Regions from separate parts of the Bacillus rugosus genome, predicted to be linked through region 1. Evidence: predicted binding sites of a transcription regulator. Region 1 holds the regulator's gene; the other holds the start of a gene.
What was found. The regulator Rex, encoded in region 1, represses fermentation and respiration genes when NADH is low (regulators of the CRP and FNR family bind a similar motif). The targets are predictions, from matches to a motif close to TTGTGAAATATTTCACAA.

Region 1 (5,220 bases):
TCTTCAGATTCTACGAGTTCAATGACAACGCGATCACCTAATGGCTTTAACAATGTAATAACCTCCTCAATAGTATGAATATGTAATTTTAGCACTCGACACTAAAGAGTGCTAACACAATTCTTATAATAAAGAATCTCCCTTCCAATTTCAAGTGATAAGATAAAAATTTTTTCACGCTTACATGATTCTTTTCAGCTCCCTTTTCCCTTAGCTTTTTCACCCCCGTTCCGATTATGTTACAATAGCTGTAGATGAACGAAACCCATTTAACAAAGGAGTACATACCATTTGAGAAAACAGTATTGGTTTATTATTTTGACATATATCATCATGCAGTTTTCCGCATTAATCGGGATTCCCTTGTTATTTAAATTCGGTTATGCCGGAGGACAGCCTACAAATGAGAATATGCTGCACGCACAAGGATTATGGTCCGTTATCAGCTTTATCGCCTGTCTCGTTGTCGTTCTGCTCATTCTGAGAACTGTTCCGAAAACAACGCTGCGAAACGGCCGGAAAGACTCCGTCGGACTTTCTATCCTTTGGGCGATAGCCGGTTTTTTCATTGCCCTCTTCTCGCAAGGATTAGCAGGCTCTATTGAATATTATGTATTTGGCATCGGAAGAGAATCAGAAAATACACAAGCTATTCTGGATGTCATTCAGGCGGTCCCGCTCATGATTATGGTTTCTTCTGTCGTCGGGCCTATATTAGAAGAAATCATCTTCAGAAAAATCATTTTCGGCACACTGTACGAAAAAACGAATTTCTTCTTTGCCGGACTGATCAGCTCGGTTATTTTCGGTATTGTTCACGCTGATTTAAAGCATCTTCTTCTTTATACAGCAATGGGCTTTACCTTTGCCTTCTTGTATGCGAGAACAAAACGGATATGGGTGCCGATATTCGCCCATGTCATGATGAATACATTTGTCGTCATCATGCAGCTTGAGCCTGTTCAGAAGTACCTTGAACAGCAGAGCACACAAATGCAATTGATTATTGGAGGATTATTTTTATGAGAAACCCGGTAGTTTGGGGAATGATCTATTTTGCCGTAGGGTGCATCTTTACTTATCTTGCCGCAAGCTCGCCAGGCAGCATGTGGTCATTTTACTCCATCCTGCTGATGGTGTTCGCCGCTTACAACATCAGCATTTCTTTTAAGATGTTCGCCTTTTCATTTAAAATCAAAAAGAACCAGAAATAAAGAAAATCCATTTCTCTCATGAGAAATGGATTTTTTATGATTGCCCGGAAGACACGTCCTGATCGGCAGCACTGCTTTTCTGCGCTTTCCGATAGGCGGCCTTCGATATAAGTATACTGATTTCATATAAAATCAACAGCGGAACAGTGACCATCATATGAGACAAAAGCTCAGGCGGAGTAATCAGGGCAGCGATTACCAGCAGTGTAAAATACGCATACTTTCTGATTTTCGCTAAGAACATCGGTGTCACAATTCCAAGCCTGGTCAAAAACATGAGGATGACTGGCATTTGGAACAACAGTCCAAACGGAATCGTCAGCTGCAGAAGAAAATGAAAATACTCATTAATTCCAATTACCTGATTGACATTCAAGTCCTGAGAGATCCGCTTCATAAAATCAACAACAAAAGGAAATAAAATATAATATGAAAAAGATAAGCCCGCTAAAAAAAGCAATATAGAGATCGGAATGTAGCTGAGCGTTACTTTGCGCTCTTTCTCATAGAGACCTGGGCTCACAAAAGCCCAAATCTGATAAAGAATAATCGGTGAGGTCAGGACAATCCCGATGATAAACGCAAACTGCATAAACACGAAAAGCGGGTCTGTCAGATTAAACGCATTAAGCGTAAGCTCCTTCGCTTCATCCGTTTTTTGCAGATAAACAATCATAGGCTTCGCTAAAAAAAATCCTGCGATAAAGAAAACGACAAATGCCAGCGCCACAACCAGCAATCGTTTTCGAAGCTCAGCAATATGCTCCAGCAGCGACATTTGATTCACTTTCATTCGTGTCATCCTAACTTACTGATCTTCTTTCTTTTTTTCCTCGTCATCACTCGTTAATCCTTTAGTAGCATTTTTGAATTCACGAAGTGTGTCTCCCGCAGCTTTCCCCAACTCAGGCAGCTTTTTGGGACCGAAGATGATCAGAGCAACGATTGCGATAACAGCAAGGCTTCCAGGACCGATCGGCATATGTGGGCTCCTCCTTTCCCTCTATTCGATTTCCTCTAAAACTGAATAATGCTTCAAGAAATAAACCAGTGACTGAAGCTCTACAGCTAAATCTATATGATGAATTCGAATGTGTTCCGGCACATTCAAACGGGCCGGCGTAAAATTAAGAATTCCCTTGATTCCTAACGCGACCAATCTGTCTGTAATGGATTGAGCGGCAACTGCTGGCACTGTAAGAATGGCAACTGATTCATTTTTTACGTGTTGTTCTAGGTCATCAAGGTTATAGACAGGCACGCCGCCTACCTCAGTTCCTATTTTACTCTCATTTATATCAAAAGCCATAGAAATTTTTGTGTTATTATTTTTTGTGAAATTATAGTGAAGAAATGCCGTTCCCAAGTTCCCGACACCAATCAAGATAACGTCTGTCATCTCATCCTGATCAAGCGTTTTTCGGAAAAATGACAGTAAATAATCGACATTATATCCATATCCTTTTTTGCCAAGAGCTCCAAAATAGGAAAAATCCCTGCGAATCGTGGCAGAATCAACCTTTACGGCATCACTGAGTTCAGCGGATGAGACACGCTGTTTTCCTGACGCATGCAGATTCTTTAAAAAGCGATAGTAAAGCGGCAGCCGTTTTGCCGTCGCCTGCGGAATTTTTGATTGATCCTTATTCATTTTTGGTCCTCCAAATTATACTCGGATAGTTCTCTTTTAAAGTCACCGTTTTTCCCGCCTGTCTTCTCCAGCAAGAAAGTAGGGCCGATGACCATCCCCTTATCAAGGGCCTTGCACATATCGTAAACGGTAAGAGCACACACCGATGCAGAAGTGAGCGCTTCCATTTCCACACCTGTACTCCCTTTCGTTTTGACCTGTGCTTTTATATGAAGTATAACTTCTGCTTCTTTTATTTTCCAGTCAAACGATATATCTACCCCGCTCAGTGAAAGCGGATGGCACATCGGAATGATATTCGACGTTTGCTTTGCGGCCATAATGCCTGCAACCTGCGCAACAGCCAGTACATCTCCTTTGCCGATATCATGACTTTGTATTTTCTCGTACACTTCATTCTTCATGTGTACGCTTGAAACGGCCGCCGCAGTACGGACAGACGAAGATTTTTCGCTGATGTCTACCATCTGGGCTCTGCCCTGTTCATTAAAATGAGAAAATCCATTCATATTAAAACTCTCCTTAAACAGATCATACACTATTTTCTTCTCTATGTCTTATTCGGCCAATGTATTGTTTGCTGACTTCTGGTTCATAAGCTACACTTAACTTATTATAGCAGAGGTGAAATAATATGATGATCTTACAAGTTAATCAGCTGTCCAAATCATTTGGTGCTGATACTATTTTAAACAATATAAAGCTGGAAGTCAGAAATCGTGATCGCATCGCCATTGTTGGAAGAAATGGCGCGGGAAAATCCACGCTGCTTAAAATTATCGCAGGCCAGCTTTCGTATGAAAAGGGCGAAGTTATTAAACCGAAAGATATTACAATGGGATATCTTGCCCAGCATACGGGCTTGGATTCTAAGCTTACCATAAAAGAAGAGCTGCTGACTGTTTTTGACCACTTAAAAGAAATGGAAAAGGAAATGCGGGCTATCGAAGAAAAAATGGCGGCAGCTGATCCCGGTGAATTGGAAAGCATCATGAAAACCTATGACCGGCTTCAGCAGGAATTCAAAGATAAAGGCGGCTATCAATATGAAGCGGATGTCAGATCTGTGCTTCACGGACTCGGCTTCAGCCATTTTGACGATTCAACACAGGTGCAAAGCCTCAGCGGGGGGCAGAAAACAAGGCTTGCCCTTGGTAAGCTTCTGTTAACACAGCCTGATTTGCTCATTCTCGATGAGCCGACAAACCATCTCGATATTGATACGCTAACCTGGCTTGAACATTATTTGCAAGGCTATTCAGGCGCCATTCTCATCGTTTCGCATGACCGCTACTTTTTGGACAAAGTAGTAAACCAAGTATACGAGGTATCAAGAGCTGAAAGCAAAAAATATCACGGCAACTACAGCGCTTATCTCGACCAAAAAGCCGCGCAGTATGAAAAAGATCTTAAAGTGTATGAAAAGCAGCAGGATGAAATCGCAAAGCTTCAAGACTTCGTAGACCGAAATCTTGCGAGAGCTTCTACCACAAAAAGAGCGCAAAGCCGCCGAAAGCAGCTGGAGCGAATGGAAATCATGTCAAAACCGCTCGGCGATGAAAAATCCGCAAACTTTCATTTTGATATTACAAAACAGAGCGGAAATGAAGTCCTGCGCGTTCAGGATCTCACAATCAGCTATGAAAACCAGCCGCCGCTTTTAACAGAAGTGTCGTTCATGCTCACAAGAGGAGAAAGCGCCGCTCTTGTCGGCCCTAACGGAATCGGTAAATCGACTTTACTGAAAACATTAATGGACACCCTAAAGCCAGATCAAGGAACAATCTCATACGGCTCGAATGTCAGTGTCGGCTACTATGATCAGGAGCAGGCTGAACTGACTTCCTCTAAACGCGTCCTTGATGAGCTGTGGGATGAGTACCCTGGTCTTCCGGAGAAAGAAATCCGAACTTGTCTCGGCAATTTCTTATTCTCCGGAGATGATGTACTGAAACCCGTCCATTCACTGAGCGGGGGTGAGAAAGCAAGATTGGCCCTTGCTAAGCTGATGCTTCAAAAAGCTAATTTTCTCATCCTTGATGAACCGACGAACCATCTGGACTTAGACAGCAAAGAAGTTCTTGAAAACGCGCTGATTGATTATCCAGGCACACTGTTATTTGTCTCTCATGACAGATATTTTATTAACAGAATCGCCACAAGAGTATTGGAGCTTTCTTCAAATCATATAGAAGAGTATCTGGGAGATTACGATTATTATACGGAGAAAAAAACAGAGCAGCTTGAATTGGAGAAAATGAATCAGCAAGAGGAAATAGAAAAAACGCCTGCTGCGGTAAAGTCTGACTCCAAACGTTCTTACGAGGAAGAAAAAGAATGGAAAAAGAAAGAGCG
Region 2 (5,220 bases), 1.0 Mb from region 1:
TACCAATCACTGCTTTCCGGAACGTCCGTCTGGTCACCCCAAATTTGCGGGGATGCCGGAGGAAGGTCCGCATACCAGTCATAAAAACTAAGCATAGGGCCGCCGATTAACGACATAAACCGTGAGCCTGATGCATGGCTGATCATTGACATAGCCGGAATCGGAGAAAAACCGACGTTCCGGTCAGGCCCGTACTTCATAACTGTATAGAGCAGAGAGGCTGAAATCAGCTTCAGCACCTCCGGCCATTCAGCACGCACAAAACCGCCTTTCCCTCTTGCCTGTTTATAGGACTTCGCTTTTTCAGGATTTTCAACGATTGATTTCCAAGCATCCAATGGATTTTGGTGGGCCTGCAGTGCTTCCCGCCACAAATTGATCAGCACACCGCGCACGTATGGGTATTTCACACGGAGCGGGCTGTAGATATACCATGAAAAACTGGCTCCCCGCGGACAGCCTCTCGGTTCGAAATCAGGCATATCCGGGCCTGTTGATGGATAATTCAAGTTTTGTCCTTCCCACGTGACAATTCCGTTTTTCACATAAATATTCCAGCTGCATGACCCTGTGCAGTTGACGCCGTGGGTGGAGCGAACGACTTTGTCGTACTGCCATCTGTTTCTGTATACATTCTCCCAATCGCGATCTTCGCGGCTGGTTTGGCTATGTTTATTTGAATGGTGTTCGATAGGAGAGAAATAATTCAATCTCCTAAACAACGGACTCATTTTCTTTTTCTTCATGAGAGTTCACTCCTTCCGAGTCAGATGATGCTAAGTTCCACTATAAACAGAGACAGCGCATTTCCTTGTGAACTATGTCACACACTCTGCTTTTTTCACAAAATGTTCACAGAAAGGAGAAGGAAGGACTTTCACAGGGATGTGATGAATGAAGGCGTTCAGGCAGGACGCCTGAGTCATTAGCCGCCTTTCATTCAAAGATCAAAAAAACCGGCTCTATTTAAGAACCGGACTCGGCATTTTCATCTTGTGATGTATGCAGATAACGCAAAAATAATTGATAGGAACAAAAGACATTTTGCTGAAGCATGGCCAAAAAATTCATTTGCAGCTGCGCATTGTAAGACATCATTTTCTTAAATATGTAATAAGGAATATTGAGAATCAGAATGTCTGAAGTGGCATTGACTGCGATAAATGGCGATAAATACAGCCCGCCTTTTTCATCAATCGGAAACACATCGCCTTTTTCCCACAGTGCAACGGTTTTCGATCCTTCAGGGAGCCTGCTGTCTATAAAACGGACACTGCCTTTTAATACAATATAAACGGATTGAGAATGTAGAAAGGTTGGAGACTGATCAGATGAGCCGCGGATAAACGTCCCGTTTTTCAGCAAGGTTTCGACAATGGATAGAGGCACTTCATTAAACATAGGGAGTTGTTTCAGAAATAATAAATAGTCACACTGATTCATAGGAAAGCCTCCTGTGCTAAGGATAGCTTTAGTGTAGCTCGAATGAGCCTGTACAGCAGTGATGTATTTCACAGCCTGTATGATGAATGTCACTTATCAGGAGGATGAACGCATTTATAATAAAATAAAAAAGGAGGAGTTCGATGAAGGCGCTGATTCCGAAGCAGCACGGCGCATGGGCGATGCTGCTGACTCCATTTTTACTCGGCATCGTCAAGGGCGGTCCCGTTCTCTGGCATATTCCGCTCTTCCTAGGATGGCTTTTCCTTTACTTGGCGGTTTATCCCATCACGCTCGCCTTGAAAAAGAAACAGATCAAACCCTATCAAAAGTGGGTATATTATTACGGTGTTCCGGCCTGCTGCTTTCTAATTATTTCTGTCTTTCATAAGCCGCCGTTCATCTGGGTTAGCGTTTCTTTATTGCCGCTGTTTCTCATCCATATGTATTTTGCCCGCCGAAAAAACGAACGAGCATTAGTGAATGATATTGCGGGTGTCTTGTTCTTTTGTTCAGGCGGGCTTGCGAGCTGCTGGCTGGGGACAGGAACGCTCGACGGCTGGGCTTGGTTTATATTCTTACAATCTGCTTTATTTTTTATCGGGAGTTCTTTTTATGTAAAGTCGGTGATCCGGGAACGAAAGAACAGGTTTTTTGCATACTGGTCATGGGGATATCACCTGCTCCTCCCCTTTTTATCCGCTCTTCTCGGAGCAGGATGGGCATTTCTTGCTTTTATCCCAAGCAGTTTGCGGGCATGGTTGTTTCACGGAAAGGATTGGTCTGTGAAAACGATCGGTATTCTAGAAATCGTGAATGCCTGCTTCTTTTTTGCCGTCATGTGTATGTTTATCACTAGATAAAAAATCAAGGACCGCTGGCGGTCCTTGGTTTCTTCAGTCAATATTGCAAATCTCCAGCGGACAGTTTTCACACTCAATCTCGCATCGCAAATAGTCCCGCTTGTGCAAAATAATTTTTCCGGATTCTTCTATCGAAATCACCCCTTGTTTGCGGAGGTCCCCCAGCATACGGTTGACGCTTTCCCTTGCCGCCGCGCAAAACTTTGCCAAATCCTGATTTGTCAGCACAATATTAATCAGAATGCCATCGCTTCGTTCCACACCGTAGCTGTTAGATAAACGGATAAGGGTGGAGTAGAGCGCCCCCTTTTTGCCGTGAAGAAGCAGATCCCTGATTTTGGACTGAATTTTCCGGAGGTGGGTGCTCATCCATTTCATAAATTCAAATGTCAAAGCACCGTTTTGGATTAATTCCTTTTCCAGCTTGTTTTTATTAATGACGAGCACCTCGCCATCCTCTAGCACCTTTGCACTGAGCATATATCTCGGTTCTTCAGTGAAAAGTGTTAATTCCCCAACGATATCATGCTTTTGGCAGATTCTAAGCGTCAGGTCTTTTCCGTCAGATGTCAGCTTGCCGATTTCAATGAGTCCTGATTGAATCAGATAAAGCTCCTCTGCATCCATTCCTTCCCGAAACAAATACGTGTGTTTTTCCATTTTTCTTTTCGTACTGATTGATTCCAGCAATTCATGCAGATCGCTGGAAATCAGATCACTATCAGATGGTCGAACAGAGAGAAAATTCATGAGCTCACCTCGAAGAAAGTCACGTTGCGTATGTTTATTGTAACGTGAATTGATTTGCACCCATCCAGAAAAAACTAACAATCTTGTGAATGCCGATGTTAGTTGACGCTCTGACTGTTTCTCTCCGTGTGCGTTTTCATTCTTTCCTGCCAATACATCCATATGACAAGGACAAAGCTGGCTAACGCAACTTCCGAAAGCGCCATAAAGCCGATCGCGTATTGTCCTGTTGCCTGAAAAACACTCGCCAAAATCAGCGGAGGAAAAAAACCGCCTAATCCGCCCATGGCAGACACAATACCATTGGCAATCCCGGCTTGCTTCGAAAAATAGAAAGGCACCAGTTTAAAAACGGTCCCATTTCCTATACCTGAGCAAACTGCCACCGTTAATGACCCAAACGTATAAAGGCCAATCGTCGGTGAAAACGATAAGATAATTCCTGATAATGTAAGTCCCGCAAAAACGACCATCAAGATGCGGAGCGGGCTCATTTTATCAGCCAAGAGTCCGCCTACAGGCCTGAGCAGCGTGGAGACGGCAATAAAGCCAGCCGTCCGCAAACCGGCGTCCGCAGGATTCAGCCCAAATTGCTCAACCAGAAAGTTCGGCAGATAGATGGTGAAAGCGACAAAGGCGCCAAACGTAATAAAATAAAACAGGCTCAAAAACCATAGGATATGATTTCGGTAAACGGCTTTGATTTGAGTTTTTACGGAAACATTCACTTTCTTCTCATGCCGGTCGCCGAATAATACCTGCAGCAATGCGAAAACGGCCAGCAGGACCAGATACATCTGCACGGTTGCTTTCCATCCCGCCGCTTGAGCGATAACCGGCGCCGCAAATGTGGTAATAGCGGTTCCGATGTTTCCGGCCCCGTAAATCCCATTGACGACACCGTGCTTTTCTTTCGGATAATATTTCGGAAGGGATGTCACCCCAATGGAGAATACCGCTCCCCCGATCCCTAAGAAAAAACCGCCCGCGATTAAATCAAACAGAGAATCCGCGATACTGATCCAAAACACAGGAAGTAAAAGCAAGATGAAGCTGATCATGAACATCAGCCTTGCGCCAAACCTGTTCGTTAAATACCCTAAAGGAATGCGTAGAAGCGACCCGAGGATCACGGGAATCGCCGTCACCAGAGAAATCTCACCTTTGCTTAAATGAATATCTAATGTAATTTGGGAAATGAGTGATGAAATCAGCACCCATACCATAAACCCTGCCACCAAGCTTAATGACTGTAACGATAATTGAATGTGTTGACGGTTGATCATTTGGCTTGCCCCTTTCAATGATTCAATAATCAGTCTTATCATACAAAAACTCAGCAAACAGGATTGTGAATTACATCACACGTTTTCTTCATAAAAAAAGGACAAAGCCCGAAGGCTTTGTCCTTTGATCAACATTTACATTTTTTCCGGAGCCGATACGCCAATCAGCTGAAGCGCATTGTTCAGCGTAATTTGCGTTGCCTTCATTAAAGCCAGGCGCGCGCGGCTTTTCGCTTCATTTTCAGGATCGATGACTTTCTCTGCATTGTAGAAGCTGTGCAGAGCAGAAGCCAGATCATAAATATAGTTTGTGACACGGTGCGGAATTCGTTTTTCCGCCGCTTCCGCCACTGCCTCTGGGAAGGCGCCGATCGTTTTTAGCAGGTCATATTCTTTTTCTGATTGAATATGGCTGAAATCAAGATCCGCCGCCGGCTTAAGTCCCTGCTCTTCCCCTTGGCGAAGCATGCTGCAAATACGGGCATGTGCGTATTGTGCATAATACACAGGGTTTTCGTTAGATGTTGATACAGCAAGATCTAAGTCAAAATCCATATGCGTATCAGCACTGCGCATCGCGAAGAAGTAACGCACGGCATCCAAGCCGACTTCTTCAATCAGGTCGCGCATCGTTACCGCTTTACCCGTCCGTTTGCTCATTTTCATTTTCTCGCCGTTTTTGTAAAGATGAACGAGCTGAATGATTTCTACTTCAAGCGTTCCTTTTTCATAGCCCAGCGCTTCGATTGCCGCTTTCATACGCGGGATGTAGCCGTGGTGATCGGCGCCCCAAACGTTGATCAGCTTATCAAAGCCGCGGTCAAGCTTGTCCTTATGATACGCGATATCAGGCAGCAGATACGTGTACGTGCCGTCCT

Region 2: M0696_RS18970 (YwiC-like family protein) is a predicted target of Rex. The motif match lies at 1,500-1,517, and genes of this name have one in related genera.

Annotation. Positions count from the first base shown of each region.
Region 1 covers NZ_CP096590.1:635,305-640,524, reverse strand. The annotation lists gene groES (co-chaperone GroES) at 1-53, opposite strand, end outside; gene M0696_RS03385 (CPBP family intramembrane glutamic endopeptidase) at 292-1,026, shown strand; gene M0696_RS03380 (YdiK family protein) at 1,023-1,214, shown strand; gene tatC (twin-arginine translocase subunit TatC) at 1,249-2,016, opposite strand; gene tatAY (sec-independent protein translocase protein TatAY) at 2,023-2,196, opposite strand; gene M0696_RS03365 (redox-sensing transcriptional repressor Rex) at 2,218-2,865, opposite strand; gene moaC (cyclic pyranopterin monophosphate synthase MoaC) at 2,862-3,374, opposite strand; gene M0696_RS03355 (ABC-F family ATP-binding cassette domain-containing protein) at 3,500-5,220, shown strand, end outside.
Region 2 covers NZ_CP096590.1:3,740,988-3,746,207, forward strand. The annotation lists gene M0696_RS18960 (nitrate reductase subunit alpha) at 1-746, opposite strand, end outside; gene arfM (cyclic nucleotide-binding domain-containing protein) at 967-1,443, opposite strand; gene M0696_RS18970 (YwiC-like family protein) at 1,587-2,306, shown strand; gene fnr (fumarate/nitrate reduction transcriptional regulator Fnr) at 2,340-3,056, opposite strand; gene narK (nitrate transporter NarK) at 3,155-4,342, opposite strand; gene argS (arginine--tRNA ligase) at 4,478-5,220, opposite strand, start outside.